DNA from 2 places in the Pseudomonas sp. RL_105y_Pfl2_101 genome. Region 1 is predicted to be linked to the other one. Evidence: predicted binding sites of a transcription regulator. Region 1 holds the regulator's gene; the other holds the start of a gene.
The links. The regulator FliA, encoded in region 1, starts transcription of late flagellar genes. The targets are predictions, from matches to a motif close to CTAAAGTTTNNNNNNNNNNNGCCGNTAA.
Positions count from the first base shown of each region.

Region 2: the regulator FliA is predicted to act here: its motif matches at 4,207-4,234, upstream of AACY31_RS09460 (flagellar protein MotY).

Region 1 is NZ_CAXAPG010000010.1:105,974-113,887, forward strand. It holds gene motD (flagellar motor protein MotD) at 1-210, opposite strand, end outside; gene AACY31_RS14040 (flagellar motor protein) at 226-966, opposite strand; gene AACY31_RS14045 (protein-glutamate methylesterase/protein-glutamine glutaminase) at 966-2,096, opposite strand; gene AACY31_RS14050 (chemotaxis protein CheA) at 2,145-4,421, opposite strand; gene AACY31_RS14055 (protein phosphatase CheZ) at 4,450-5,235, opposite strand; gene AACY31_RS14060 (chemotaxis response regulator CheY) at 5,254-5,625, opposite strand; gene fliA (RNA polymerase sigma factor FliA) at 5,793-6,536, opposite strand; gene fleN (flagellar synthesis regulator FleN) at 6,533-7,363, opposite strand; gene flhF (flagellar biosynthesis protein FlhF) at 7,480-7,914, opposite strand, start outside.
Region 2 is NZ_CAXAPG010000006.1:67,422-75,335, reverse strand. It holds gene AACY31_RS09480 (PA3496 family putative envelope integrity protein) at 1-48, shown strand, start outside; gene AACY31_RS09475 (response regulator transcription factor) at 104-730, opposite strand; partial or broken gene AACY31_RS09470 (hypothetical protein) at 1,198-1,455, shown strand; gene AACY31_RS09465 (argininosuccinate synthase) at 1,775-2,992, opposite strand; gene AACY31_RS09460 (flagellar protein MotY) at 3,121-4,110, opposite strand; gene pyrC (dihydroorotase) at 4,301-5,347, shown strand; gene rnt (ribonuclease T) at 5,344-6,021, shown strand; gene AACY31_RS09445 (peroxiredoxin) at 6,209-6,811, opposite strand; gene AACY31_RS09440 (bacterioferritin-associated ferredoxin) at 7,125-7,343, shown strand; gene bfr (bacterioferritin) at 7,552-7,914, shown strand, end outside.

The DNA.
Region 1 (7,914 bases):
CTCACCGATAGGGATAGGCTTGAGGGCACGGTCGGAGTCGGTAAAGACACCGATCAACGCCTCGGAAATGACTTTGTACTTGCCTTCGTTGACCGACGAGATCGAATACATGACCACGAAAAAAGCGAACAGCAACGTGATGAAGTCGGCGTAGGAAACCAGCCAGCGTTCATGGTTGACGTGTTCTTCACGATGCCTGCGACGTGCCATGCTCCATCTCCCCCATTAGTCCATGAAGCCTTGCAGCTTCAACTCAATGGAGCGTGGATTTTCACCTTCGGCAATCGACAGGATCCCTTCCAGCAGCATTTCGCGATAGCGCGACTGGCGCAACGCGATGGACTTGAGCTTGGCCGCGATCGGCAGCAGCACCAGGTTGGCACTCGCCACGCCGTAGATCGTGGCGACGAACGCCACGGCGATGCCGCTGCCCAGTTGCGATGGATCGGCCAGGTTGCCCATTACATGGATCAGGCCCATCACCGCACCGATGATGCCAATGGTCGGCGCGTAGCCGCCCATGCTTTCGAACACCTTGGCCGCTTCGATATCGCGGCTTTCCTGGGTATAGAAGTCCACCTCCAGGATGCTGCGAATGGCTTCCGGCTCGGCGCCGTCCACCAGCAATTGCAGGCCTTTGCGTGAGTAGTTGTCGGGCTCGGCGTCGGCCACCCCTTCCAGGCCCAGCAGGCCTTCCTTGCGAGCGGTCAGGCTCCAGTTCACCACCCGATCGATACCACCGGCCAAGTCGACACGGGGCGGGAACAGAATCCAGATCAGCACCTGCATGGCGCGCTTGAAAGCGCTCATGGGCGACTGCAACAGCGCTGCGCCAACGGTGCCACCGATCACGATCAACGCCGCAGGGCCGTTGGCCAGCGCACCCAGATGACCGCCTTCCAGATAATTGCCGCCAATGATGGCGACGAACGCCATGATGATGCCAATCAGGCTGAGCACATCCATTAAATGCAGGCCTCGACCAGGTGCCTACCGATGTCGTCCAATCCGTATACCGCATCGGCAAGATCGGCTTTTACGATGGCCATTGGCATGCCGTAGATCACGCAACTGGCTTCGTCCTGGGCCCAGATTGCACTGCCGCCCTGCTTGAGCAGGCGCGCGCCTTCGCGACCATCGGCGCCCATGCCGGTGAGCACCACCGCCAGAACTTTGTCACCGTAGGACTTGGCCGCAGAACCGAAGGTAATGTCCACGCAAGGCTTGTAGTTCAAACGCTCGTCACCCGGCAGGATTTTCACCGCGCCGCGGCCATCGATCATCATCTGCTTGCCACCGGGTGCCAGCAACGCCAGGCCTGGACGCAGGATGTCGCCATCCTCGGCTTCCTTGACGCTGATGTTGCACAGCTTGTCCAGACGCTCCGCGAAAGCCTTGGTGAACGCCGCCGGCATGTGCTGGATCAGCACGATGGGGGCCGGGAAGTTGGCCGGCAACTGGGTCAGGACCCGTTGCAGCGCCACTGGGCCACCCGTGGACGTGCCGATAGCGACCAGCTTGTAGGCTTTGCGCTTGGGTGCCGGTGACGAGGCACTGGCGGGCGCCGCCGAACGAGCCGGCGCAGGTGCCGGGGCGCTGCGTACCGGTGCCGACTTGAAGCTGCTCGAGGCAGTCGGCGTCGGGCTTGGGACCGCAACAGGGGCTGGCGCCGGTGCGCTGTAGGCACCGACACGGCGATTGCTGCGGGAAATGCTGTGGACTTTTTCGCACAGCAACTGCCGGACTTTGTCAGGGTTGCGCGAAATGTCTTCGAAATTCTTCGGCAGGAAATCCACCGCCCCGGCGTCCAGCGCATCGAGGGTCACTCGGGCGCCTTCGTGGGTCAGGGAGGAGAACATCAATACCGGGGTCGGGCAGCGCTGCATGATATGCCGCACGGCCGTGATGCCGTCCATCATTGGCATCTCGTAGTCCATGGTGATCACGTCCGGCTTGAGTGCCAGGGCCTGATCAATCGCCTCTTTGCCGTTGGTCGCGGTACCGACGACCTGAATACTCGTGTCCGCCGAAAGAATTTCCGAAACGCGGCGGCGGAAAAACCCCGAATCGTCCACCACCAGGACTTTAACTACCATAAACACTCCGTTAGACGAGGCGCGGCCCTGGGCCACGCCCCTCCAGAATCAAATACGCCGGGCGGCGTAACGCTTGAGCATGCTTGGTACATCGAGAATCAACGCGATGCGGCCGTCGCCGGTGATGGTGGCGCCGGACATGCCCGGAGTGCCCTGGAGCATCTTGCCCAACGGCTTGATGACCACTTCTTCCTGACCCACCAATTGGTCGACGACGAAGCCGATCCGCTGGGTGCCCACCGAAAGGATCACCACATGGCCCTCGCCTTGCTCCACATGAGCGGCGGAGCTGACCAGCCAGCGCTTGAGGTAGAACAGTGGCAGTGCCTTGTCCCGTACGATCACCACTTCCTGGCCGTCCACCACGTTGGTGCGCGACAGGTCGAGATGGAATATCTCGTTGACGTTGACCAGCGGGAAGGCGAAGGCCTGGTTGCCCAGCATCACCATCAGGGTCGGCATGATCGCCAGGGTCAACGGGACCTTGATGACGATCTTCGAGCCCTGGCCCTTGGTCGAGTAGATATTGATCGAACCGTTGAGCTGGGAAATCTTGGTTTTCACCACGTCCATGCCCACCCCACGGCCCGACACGTCGGAAATCTCGGTCTTGGTCGAGAAACCCGGGGCGAAGATCAGGTTGTAGCACTCGGTGTCGCTCAGGCGGTCGGCGGCATCCTTGTCCATCACGCCGCGTTTCACCGCGATGGAACGCAGCACGTTCGGGTCCATGCCTTTGCCGTCGTCGGAGATCGACAGCAGGATGTGGTCGCCTTCCTGCTCGGCGGCCAGGATCACCTTGCCGCTGCGGACCTTGCCCGAGTCTTCGCGCTCTTGCGGCGACTCGATGCCGTGGTCGACCGCGTTGCGCACCAAGTGGACCAGCGGGTCGGCCAGGGCCTCGACAAGGTTTTTGTCGAGGTCGGTCTCTTCACCCACCAGTTCCAGGTTGATTTCTTTCTTGAGCTGGCGAGCCAGGTCGCGAACCAGGCGCGGGAAGCGCCCGAAGACTTTCTTGATCGGCTGCATCCGGGTCTTCATGACCGCGGTCTGCAGGTCTGCCGTGACCACGTCGAGGTTCGACACGGCCTTGGACATGGCTTCGTCCTGGCTGTTGAGGCCCAGGCGCACCAGACGGTTACGCACCAGCACCAGTTCGCCGACCATGTTCATGATCTCATCCAGGCGTGCGGTATCGACCCGAACGGTGGTCTCGGCTTCGCTGGCCGGTTTGTCCGCTGGCGCAGCCGCTGGAGCACGGGCTGGCGCCGGAGCGGCAGCCGCAGGCTTGGCAGGCTCAGCCTTCGGCTCCGGTGCTTGGACCGCAGGTTTAGGCGCAGCCTTGGCCGCCGGTGCAGCCGCAGTAGCGGCAGCAGGCGCAGTAGCAACAGGCGCAGCAGAAGCGGTGCCGACTTCGCTGAACTTGCCCTTGCCATGCAGCTCGTCGAGCAGTGATTCGAATTCGTGATCGCTGATCAGGTCGCTGCCAGCGGCAGCGGCAGCGGGCTTGGCCGGTGTCGGCGCCGAAGCGATGGCTGAATCCAGCGCGTCAACGGCAAAGGTGCCCTTGCCGTGCAACTGATCTAGCAACGCTTCGAATTCGTCGTCGGTGATGTCCGAGCTGTCGCCCGCGGCGTTCGGCGCGGCCGGGGCCGGGGCTGCCGGCGGGACCACGGCATCAGCCGCGAACTGGCCCTTGCCATGGAGCTGGTCGAGCAGTGACTCGAACTCGGCATCGGTGATTTCATCGCTGGCAGCCCCATCGGCGGCCGGCGCAGTAGGTGCAACCGGAGCGGCCGGTGCCTCGGCCTGGGCCTTGACGGTATTCAGGGAATCGAGCAGTTGTTCGAATTCGTTATCGGTGACGTCGCCCGATTCCTCGGCGATCGGTTCTTCAACCAGGGCCTCGGCAACCGGGGCCGCTTCGTCAGCCGATTGCGGCTCGGCCAAGCGCGACAGCGCGGCGAGCAACTCGGGGGTGGCAGCCGTAATCGGCGAGCGCTCACGCACTTCGCTGAACATACTGTTGACTGCATCCAGCGCTTCAAGCACCACGTCCATCAACTCCGAATCAACGCGACGCTCACCCTTGCGCAGGATGTCGAACACGTTCTCGGCAATGTGACAGCACTCCACCAGCTCATTGAGCTGGAGGAAGCCGGCGCCTCCTTTTACAGTGTGGAAACCGCGAAAAATTGCATTGAGCAGATCCGCATCATCTGGTCGGCTTTCCAGCTCGACCAGCTGTTCGGACAGTTGCTCTAGAATCTCGCCGGCCTCAACCAGGAAATCCTGAAGGATCTCTTCATCGGCGCCGAAGCTCATTAGTGGCTGCTCCAAATAGGGCTAAAACTCAAAATCCAAGGCTGGACAGCAAATCGTCCACATCGTCCTGACCGGACATAACGTCTTCTCTTTTATCGGCATGAATTTGCGGACCTTCACCCTGAGAGAGATGTTTTTGTGGATCTTTTTCAGCAAGCATCGCTTCACGGTCGTGTTCGATGCCCGCAAAGCGGTCGACCTGGCTAGCCATCAACACCAGTTTGAGCAGGTTGCTTTCCACTTCGGTGACCAGTTGGGTCACACGCTTGATCACCTGGCCGGTCAGGTCCTGATAGTCCTGGGCCAGCAGAATGTCGTTGAGATTACTTGCCACGGCGCGGTTCTCGGTGCCGCTGCGCGTCAGGAAACCGTCGACCCGACGGGCCAGCTCCCGAAACTCTTCGGCGCCGACTTCGCGCCGCATGAACCGCCCCCAGTCGGTGCTCAAGGCCTGGGCTTCTTCGCTCAGGCCATTGACCAGCGGCGTTGCGCTCTCCACCAGGTCCATGGTGCGGTTGGCCGCAGCCTCGGTCAGTTTGACCACATAACCCAGACGCTCGGTGGCGTCGGTGATCTGCGAGACCTCCTCGGCCTGCGGCATATTCGGGTCGATCTGGAAATTGACAATCGCGCTGTGCAATTCACGCGTGAGCTTGCCCACCTCCTGATACAGACCGCGGTCACGGGTCTGGTTGAGCTCATGGATCATTTGAACCGCATCGCCAAAGCGACCTTTTTCAAGGCTGTCGACCAGTTCGCGGGCATGTTTTTTCAGGGTTGATTCGAAATCACCCATTGAAGATTCGTTGTCCATAGCTCCCCCGTGGCGCCGTTAACCGATGCGTTCGAAGATTTTTTCGATCTTCTCTTTCAACGCCTGGGCCGTGAAGGGTTTGACCACATAGCCGTTTACACCGGCCTGGGCCGCTTCGATGATCTGCTCGCGCTTGGCTTCGGCAGTGACCATCAGCACCGGAAGATGCTTAAGCTTTTCGTCGGCGCGCACATGACGCAGCAAGTCGATACCGGTCATGCCGGGCATGTTCCAGTCAGTCACTAGAAAGTCGATGCTCCCGCTGTTGAGGACCGGAATGGCTGTGATGCCATCATCCGCCTCGACCGTATTGGTGAACCCAAGGTCACGCAACAGGTTTTTTATGATCCGCCGCATCGTTGAGAAGTCATCAACGATGAGGATTTTCATGTTCTTGTCCAATTCGACCTCCAAGCAGTCTTAAACGCGCCCAGCACCTGGACGCGCCATTTCAATCAATCCGGCACAACACTCGACAACGGTCTGGAGCACAACAGATGGAGACTGGCACAGCACCTGCCAGGCCAGCCTCGTTCGCAGTGTCCCCACACTGCCCGTCAACGCGCTCGCCACTCCCCCAAACGCCCCCGCAAACGGGCCGCGCACTGGCTGTGTAACTGGCTGACCCGCGATTCGCTGACCCCCAACACCTCACCGATTTCCTTGAGGTTCAGCTCTTCGTCGTAGTACAGCGCCAAGACCAGTCGCTCACGCTCCGGCAAATTGGCAATCGCATCCGCCAGCGCACTCTGGAAACGTTCATCTTCCAGGTCACGCGACGGCTCCATGTGAGCACTCGCGTTATCCTCGTGCAGCCCTTCGTGTTCGCCGTCCTGTAACAGGTCGTCGAAACTGAACAGGCGGCTGCCCAAGGTATCGTTCAAAATCCCGTAATAATCGTCGAGACTTAACTGGAGTTCGGCCGCAACCTCGTGATCTTTAGCGTCACGCCCGGTTTTAGCTTCAATTGCACGAATTGCATCACTGACCATGCGGGTATTGCGGTGTACCGAACGCGGCGCCCAATCGCCCTTGCGGACTTCATCGAGCATGGCGCCGCGAATGCGAATACCGGCATACGTCTCGAAACTCGCGCCCTTGCTCGCGTCGTATTTGTTCGACACTTCGAGCAGGCCGATCATGCCCGCCTGGATCAAGTCTTCAACCTGGACACTGGCCGGCAACCGCGCCAGCAAGTGATAGGCGATACGCTTGACCAGTGGCGCGTAGCGCTCGATCAATTCGTATTGGGCGTCCCGTGCCGATTTCTTGTAGAGATGGTTGTAACCGCTGGCTGTCATAGCACGGGCCCTGCTGTTTGTTGCACAAGACGCTCGACGAAAAATTCCAAATGCCCGCGAGGGTTGGCCGGCAGTGGCCAGGTATCGACCTTCTGGGCGATGGCCTTGAACGCCAGCGCGCATTTGGAACGTGGAAAAGCTTCATAAACGGCACGTTGCTTCTGGACGGCCTTGCGTACGCTTTCGTCGTAAGGCACTGCGCCGACGTATTGTAGGGCGACGTCCAGGAAGCGATCCGTGACCTTTGTCAACTTGGCGAACAGGTTGCGTCCTTCCTGCGGGCTCTGGGCCATGTTGGCCAGGACGCGGAAGCGGTTCATGCCATAGTCGCGGTTAAGCAACTTGATCAGGGCGTAGGCGTCGGTGATGGACGTCGGTTCGTCGCAGACCACCAGCAGCACTTCCTGGGCCGCGCGCACGAAACTGACGACCGAGTCACCGATACCGGCCGCGGTGTCGATCACCAGCACATCGAGATTGTCGCCAATGTCGCTGAAAGCCTGGATCAGGCCCGCGTGCTGGGCCGGGGTCAGGTGAACCATGCTCTGGGTGCCTGAGGCAGCCGGCACGATGCGAATCCCGCCCGGCCCCTGCAACAACACGTCGCGCAGCTCACAGCGCCCTTCAATCACGTCCGCCAGCGTGCGTTTGGGTGTAAGCCCCAACAACACGTCGACGTTCGCCAGGCCCAGGTCGGCGTCCAGCAGCATGACCCGTCGGCCAAGCTCTGCCAGAGCCAGGGACAAATTCACTGACACGTTAGTCTTCCCGACGCCACCTTTGCCGCCGGTCACCGCGATCACCTGTACGGGATGCATGCTGCCCATGTTCGTTCTTTACCTTGTCTTACTTAGACGGAGGCCACATTACTGGCTGCGCGTTCGCATACGGAACAATGCATGGCAGACCATCGATGTAGGTACAAAAAATATTCATGATTACCTCAGCCGACCTGCTTGGTCGGGCTGTGGTAGATATCAGCGAACATATCAGCCATGGCTTCTTCGCTGGGTTCTTCCTGCATTTGCACACTCACGGCACGACTGACCAGTTGATGACGGCGCGGCAGATGCAAATCATCCGGGATCCGCGGCCCGTCGGTCAGGTAGGCCACCGGTAGTTCATGACCGATCGCCAGGCTCAACACCTCGCCCAGGCTTGCCGTTTCGTCCAGTTTAGTCAGGATGCAGCCGGCCAGCCCGCAGCGTTTGTAGCTGTGGTATGCGGCGGTTAGAACCTGTTTTTGGCTGGTGGTTGCCAACACGAGATAATTTTTTGACTTGATGCCTCGTCCGGCCAGACTTTCGAGCTGCATGCGCAGGGCCGGATCGCTGGCTTGCAGGCCTGCGGTATCGATCAGCACGACGCGTTTGCGCAG
Region 2 (7,914 bases), on a different contig from region 1:
GAGCGTCGCCTGCAGAAGCAACTGGCCGATTATGACTTTGACCTCTGACACGTAAAAGCCTCCCTGATGGAGGCTTTTTACTGAGTACGCGTGACCCGAAACCTCACACCAACCCATTGCGCTGCGCCAGTTCGATCAGGTCGACCAGCGAACGGGCATTGAGTTTCAATAACAGGCGCGTCTTGTAGGTACTGACGGTCTTGTTGCTCAAGAACATTCCATCGGCGATCTCCTTGTTGGTCTTTCCGCGCGCCAGTTGCTGCAAGACCATCATTTCCCGCCCTGATAGTCGATCGACCATATCCGACTCACTGGCATTACCCAGACTCGACCGCACCGTATGCAATGCCTGGTTGGGAAAGTAACTGTAACCGGACAGTACCGCCTTTATTGCACTCAGTAACTCGGTAAGATCCTGTTGCTTGCATACATACCCCGCCGCCCCCGTCTGCATGCAACGCATCGAAAAATGTCCCGGCGCCTGGGAAGTCAGCACCAACACTTTCATGGGTGATGGAATGGCCGTCAGGCGAGCAATGACTTCCAATCCGTCCAACTTCGGAATACCGATATCAAGAATGACAATATCGGGCATAAGTTCGCGAGCAAACTGTAACGCATCGACGCCATTATCGGTTTCGGCAACGACTTCATAACCATGACGCTCCATCAGCAAACGTACAGCAAGACGAATGACGGGATGATCATCCACGATCAGCACTTTATTCATGGGCAAATCCAACTTCGCTGTTCGAATTTTTAGAGCACGCACAATAGCCTAGTCATTTCTACCTTGGCATGCCGCCCCCCCCTGAACACTTGCACCGAGAGACAGAACCTACAAGCTATACAGAAAATTCCTACAAATCGCCGCAGAAAAAATGTGTCATGGATTTTTTACAGAGAAGGAATGACCTTTCTTAACAATCCGACAACCCTGTGAACAATGCGTTCTTTCACCGCCACACCCACCTATGGCCAACCCTTTGAAAATCTCCTCACTCATAGAAAGTAACTGAATTATTTACTCTTAAAACTGCCTTCCACTCACTTAGGGCGGGGGAATCATATATAAAACACACTCAGGCACCTGACATCCAACATGGGCAGCCACTGGACCGCGCCAATATTTTATTTGGCATGGACAACTACTTTCCAACCCACTCACCGAGCACAAACACTCCATGAGCATTAACCATGAACAAACCTTTGAAGACCATAACCAACCCCATGACCCTCATCGCCATATTCGCAACTTTATCCGAAACTTCCGCAGCGATTTCCCTGCCCTTTCTGGATGATCAGGATCGTGAATATTATCTCTGGTTCCTGATCAGCTTTCCTTTTTATCTACTGCTGCTTTTTTTCATAACGCTCAACTTCAATTATCGTTCCTTGTATTCACCGTCGGATTTTAGCAAGAGCAAACACTTCATAAAGTCCATGAATGATTCGCCCTGTCGACGCAAACGACAGCTAGGTCGGACGGACGAGGCCAACGCACTGCTGGTGATACGCTTTCATCGACGCAGGCGCGAACCAGACACCCTCTGTATCGTATGCAGCCAATCGAAACGCCCGATCGAGACCTGTCGATCAAGACATTTGAAACAAGCCAGCATCGTCGTGTACATCATCTACAGCAACGCAGACCAGGCAACGCGCGGACAGGATGAATGAGCGATCGGGGGCAGCGCCGCAGCAAAGGCCACACACAAAAAAAGCGCAAAAAAAAACGGCCTGCTCATGGCAGGCCGTTTTCACGTCATCAGGGTCAGAACAGCTTGCGACCCTTGTTCGCCGCGATGCGCATGCGCAGCGCATTGAGCTTGATGAAGCCGGCCGCGTCAGCCTGGTTGTAGGCACCGCCGTCTTCTTCGAAGGTCGCGATGTTGGCATCGAACAGCGAGTCGTCGGACTTGCGTCCGGTCACAATCACGTTGCCCTTGTACAGCTTCAGGCGCACGACACCGTTCACGTTGGTCTGGGAGGCGTCGATCATCTGTTGCAGCATCAGACGCTCTGGGCTCCACCAGTAGCCGGTGTAGATCAGGCTGGCGTACTTGGGCATCAACTCGTCTTTGAGGTGAGCCACTTCGCGGTCCAGGGTGATCGACTCGATCGCCCGGTGGGCGCGCAGCATGATGGTGCCGCCCGGGGTTTCGTAGCAGCCGCGGGACTTCATGCCCACATAGCGGTTCTCGACGATGTCCAGGCGACCGATGCCGTGTTCGCCACCGATGCGGTTCAGAGTCGCCAGCACGGTGGCCGGGCTCATGTCCACGCCGTCGAGTGCGACGATATCGCCATTGCGATAGGTCAACTCCAGGTATTGCGGGGTATCAGGAGCCTTCTCCGGGGAGACGGTCCAGCGCCACATGTCTTCTTCGTGCTCGGTCCAGGTGTCTTCCAGCACGCCGCCTTCATAGGAGATGTGCAGCAGGTTGGCATCCATCGAGTACGGGGATTTTTTCTTGCCGTGGCGCTCGATCGGAATCGCGTGCTTCTCGGCGTAGTCCATCAGTTTTTCACGGGACAGCAAGTCCCATTCACGCCACGGGGCAATGACTTTCACGCCCGGCTTGAGGGCATAGGCACCCAGTTCGAAACGCACCTGGTCGTTGCCTTTGCCGGTGGCGCCATGGGAAATGGCATCGGCGCCGGTTTCGTTGGCGATTTCGATCAGGCGCTTGGCGATTAACGGACGGGCGATGGACGTACCCAGCAGGTACTCGCCTTCGTAAACGGTGTTGGCGCGGAACATCGGGAACACGAAGTCGCGGACGAATTCTTCGCGCAGGTCATCGATGTAGATCTCTTTGACGCCCATGGCCTGGGCCTTGGCGCGTGCAGGCTCGACTTCTTCGCCCTGCCCCAGGTCAGCGGTGAAGGTCACCACTTCGCAGTTATAAGTGTCCTGCAGCCACTTGAGGATCACCGAAGTGTCCAGGCCGCCGGAATACGCCAGAACGACCTTGTTTACGTCCGCCATGCCATCACTCCACGGGTTGTACGGAAAGCCGGGAAGTCTAACGTCCAACGCAAATAATTTACAGGGGCGCGACAGCTTATGACGACGAAGCGACAGATTATGTCGAGCGTGCGACGATAAAAATCGACTCAGGACGTTCGCGCTGTCGTCCCAGCGGGCGTGACGGCGGGTGACTTGGCCGGCGTCGCGGTGGACGCCGGAGCCTTGGTAGGCGCCGCAGTGGGTGCGGGCTGCACGGCAGGTGCCTGCGGTGCTGGCGCTTCGGTCGGCGCCACGCGCTCCAGGCGCACGACCACACGACGATTCTTGGCACGGTTGGCGGCATTGCTGTTCCGCACCATGGGATAACGCTCGCCGTGGAAGCGCAGGGTAATCTGCGACTCCTGGAAGCCATTGGCCTTGAAGAAGTCCTGGACCGCCAGGGCCCGTCGGCGTGACAGCTCACGGTTGGTCAGGCGATTGCCGCTGTTGTCGGAGTGGCCGTCAAGCTCAACATGATTGACGCTCGGATCGGCCTTGATGAAGTCGAGCATCACCTGCAACTGAGCCTTGGCCTGGGCATCGAGCTCGACCGATTCGCCGGGGAAACCGATATGTGTCAGCTTCACCTGCTCGAAATTTTTCGGCAACAGTTTCGCCACGCAGCCTTGGTAGTCATTGAACGCCTTGCTGAAATGCACCGGCAGCAGGCGTACTTCCGAAACCCGCCCGTCCTCGGTGTTGCGGCGCACCACAGGGCTGCGACCTTCCATCAGTCCACTGATCAAGCGACCGGCCTGGACCTGGGAGCTGTTGAACAGTACGTCACCGCTACCGATCCTGACCGAACCCAGGTTGACATCACCCCGCCCCGGTTGCCACGGTGCGGCGGCCGCCAGCAAGGTTGCCGAACCGCCGCCAAGCATCGGGTTGTAGGTCTTGAGGCGAAACGTAGCCTGTTCGCCCGCCCGGCGTACGAATTCGCCACTGCCAAAATCAGTGACCGGCTGGCTCAACCGGCACTCGAACTTGTCGCCTTCGACCGTCCACTCAATGCTCTCCAGACGGGTCTGGAAAGTGAGCGCCATGGCGGGAAGGCTGGCAAACACACTGAGCAAGGCTAGATAACGCTGGCGCACGGGAGGCTCCACTGACTTTTATACAAAGATCGACGCATGCTGTGGGCATGACGCCTGTCCGGCGCACTGCACGGATTCGTGGCACACCTGTAGGAGCTATCGGTAAGTTGCGCCAGAACTTGATAGCGGGTGCCTGAATCGGTCTTTTCCGGTAGCATTCCCACAGTTTGACCCGCCTGGAAGACCCCCAATGTCCGACCGCCTGACCCTGCTGCGTCCCGACGACTGGCATATTCATCTTCGCGATGGTGCTGTGTTGACCCATACCGTCGCCGATGTCGCGCGCACCTTCGGGCGCGCAATCATCATGCCTAACCTGGTTCCGCCAGTGCGCAATGCCGCTGAGGCCGACGGCTATCGCCAGCGCATCCTCGCCGCACGCCCGGCTGGCAGCCGCTTCGAACCGCTGATGGTGCTGTACCTCACCGACCGCACCCAGCCCGAAGAGATCCGCGAGGCCAAGGCCAGCGGCTTCATCCACGCCGCCAAGCTGTACCCGGCCGGCGCGACCACCAACTCCGATTCCGGCGTCACCAGCATCGACAAGATCTTCCCGGCGCTGGAGGCCATGGCCGAAGTCGGCATGCCGTTGTTGATCCACGGTGAAGTCACCCGGGGCGACGTCGACGTGTTCGACCGCGAGAAAATCTTCATCGACGAGCACATGCGCCGCGTCGTGGAGCGCTTCCCGACCCTCAAGGTGGTGTTCGAACACATCACCACCGGCGACGCCGTGCAGTTCGTCAACGAGGCCCCGGCCAACGTCGGCGCGACCATTACAGCCCATCACCTGTTATACAACCGCAACCACATGCTGGTGGGCGGGATCCGGCCGCACTTCTATTGCCTGCCGATCCTCAAGCGCAACACTCACCAGGAAGCCCTGCTGGACGCCGCCACCAGCGGCAGCGCCAAGTTTTTCCTCGGCACCGACTCGGCACCCCACGCCCAGCACGCCAAGGAAGCGGCCTGCGGTTGCGCCGGTTGCTACACCGCCTATGCCGCCATCGAGATGTACGCCGAGGCGTTCGAACAGCGCAACGCGCTGGACAAACTCGAAGGTTTTGCCAGCCTGCACGGCCCCCGTTTCTACGGCCTGCCGGTGAACACCGATCGTATTACCCTGGTCCGCGATGAGTGGACCGCCCCCGCCAGCCTGCCTCTCGGCGATCTGGCTGTTATCCCGCTGCGCGCCGGTGAAAAACTGCGCTGGCGCCTGCTGGAGGAAAACGCGTGAGTGAAGATCATTTCGACGACGAACTGGACGGCAACGGTGGTTCGGGCGGCGCCCGTCACCCCATGGCTGCTCGGTTCCGTGGCTACCTGCCGGTGGTCGTCGACGTAGAAACCGGCGGTTTCAACTCCGCCACCGACGCCTTGCTGGAAATCGCCGCGACCACCATTGGTATGGACGAAAAAGGCTTTGTGTTCCCCGACCACACCTATTTCTTCCGTGTCGAACCGTTCGAAGGCGCCAACGTCGAAGCGGCAGCCCTGGAGTTCACCGGGATCAAGCTCGATCACCCGTTGCGCATGGCGGTTAGCGAAGAAACGGCCCTGACCGACATCTTCCGTGGCGTGCGCAAGGCGCTCAAGGCCAATGGGTGCAAGCGAGCGATCCTGGTCGGCCACAACAGCAGCTTCGACCTGGGCTTCCTCAACGCCGCCGTCGCGCGCCTGGACATGAAGCGCAACCCGTTCCACCCGTTCTCCAGCTTCGACACCGCGACCCTGGCTGGTCTGGCGTACGGCCAGACCGTCCTGGCCAAGGCCTGCCAGGCAGCCGACATCGATTTCGATGGCCGTGAAGCCCACTCGGCCCGTTACGACACCGAGAAGACCGCCGAGCTGTTCTGCGGCATCGTCAACCGGTGGAAAGAGATGGGTGGCTGGCAGGATTTCGACGACTAAGAGAGCGCAGCTGTGGCGAGGCGGGACTGCCCTGTAGGAAGTGCCGCAGGCTGCGATCTTTTGATCTAGGCTTGCACCCAGGACTCACTGGCTTAGGAAAAATCGCAGCCTCGTTGCACTCGGCAGCTCCTACACACCCATAAAAAAACCGGCCATCGTGGGCCGGTTTTTTTATGCCAGGGTGCGCTTACAGCTTGCCGCTGTGCTCGCCCAGGTAAGCAGCAACGCCTTCAGGCGAAGCGGTCATGCCCTTGTCGCCTTTTTTCCAGTTGGCCGGGCAGACTTCGCCGTGCTCTTCGTGGAATTGCAGCGCGTCGACCAGACGGATCAGTTCTTCCATGTTACGACCCAGTGGCAGGTCGTTGATGATCTGCGAACGGACAACGCCTTTGTCGTCGATCAGAAACGCGCCACGGAAGGCTACGCCGCCTTCGGACTCAACATCATAGGCCTTGGCGATTTCGTGCTTCATGTCGGCAGCCATGGTGTATTTCACCTGACCGATACCGCCATTGTTGATCGGGGTGTTGCGCCAGGCGTTGTGGGTGAAGTGCGAGTCGATCGAAACAGCGACCACTTCGACGTTGCGCGCCTTGAAATCATCCATGCGGTGATCCAGTGCGATCAGCTCGGACGGGCAGACGAAGGTGAAGTCCAGTGGATAGAAGAACACCAGGCCGTATTTGCCTTTGATGGCCGAGGACAGGGTGAAGCTATCAACGATTTCGCCGTTGCCGAGGACGGCTGGAACGGTGAAGTCTGGGGCTTGTTTGCCTACGAGTACGCTCATTGGATATCTCCTGATGTAATAGCGTGAGAACAAGGTCCGGGCCAGCCTGTCACCCTCAGGCGACAGCCCTGTGACACGAACCCGCTTGCAAGGGCCGACCATCATACACCGCGCATTTGGACTGTCTTCAACGGTTTTTCGGTGGCATCAAAAAATCGCCATCCGGTTGCATGCCGCATCAGCCGTCCTGGATAAACCGTTCGTCAGCCTGGCAACGCTCTGGCGCAAGACCTTGAGAAACAACTTTGACAATCATTCTCGTTAACATTAAGATCCATCCCAATTGAGTCACAACCAGCGACGGTTCTTACTTATGTACGTATGCCTCTGCACTGGCGTCACCGACGGGCAAATCCGCGAAGCGATCTACGAAGGTTGCTGCAGCTATCGCGAAGTCCGCCATGCCACCGGCGTAGCCAGCCAATGCGGCAAATGTGCCTGCCTGGCCAAGGAAGTGGTTCGTGAAACCCTCGCCAAAGTGCAAACGGCACAGGCCTCGATCCCTTACCCGGTAGAATTTAGCGCCGCGTAATAACGCGTAATAAACAGTTTTCAAAGAACCGGACCCAGCGTCCGGTTTTTTTATGCCTGTAAATCAAATGCTTAGCGTCCAGACGCGGAACACAAACATTCTTATTCCGATTAATTTTCATTTATTATTCAATAACTTAGGTTTGACACTCGTAAATGCGCGGCTCAAACTCAGCCCTATACACAGCTATTACAGGGCAGGCCTCATCATGAAAGGCGACATTACAGTCATCCAGCATCTCAACAAGATCCTTGCCAATGAGCTGGTCGCGATCAATCAATACTTCCTGCATGCACGCATGTATGAGGATTGGGGCCTGAACAAACTGGGCAAGCATGAGTATCACGAATCCATCGACGAGATGAAGCACGCGGACAAGCTGATCAAGCGCATCCTGTTCCTCGAAGGCCTGCCAAACGTCCAGGACCTGGGCAAGCTGCACATCGGCGAACACACCCGCGAGATGCTTGAGTGCGACCTGCGTATCGAACGTACCGGCCATGCTGACCTGAAGGCCGCTATTGCCCACTGCGAAAGCGTTGGCGACTTCGGTAGCCGCGAACTGCTGGAA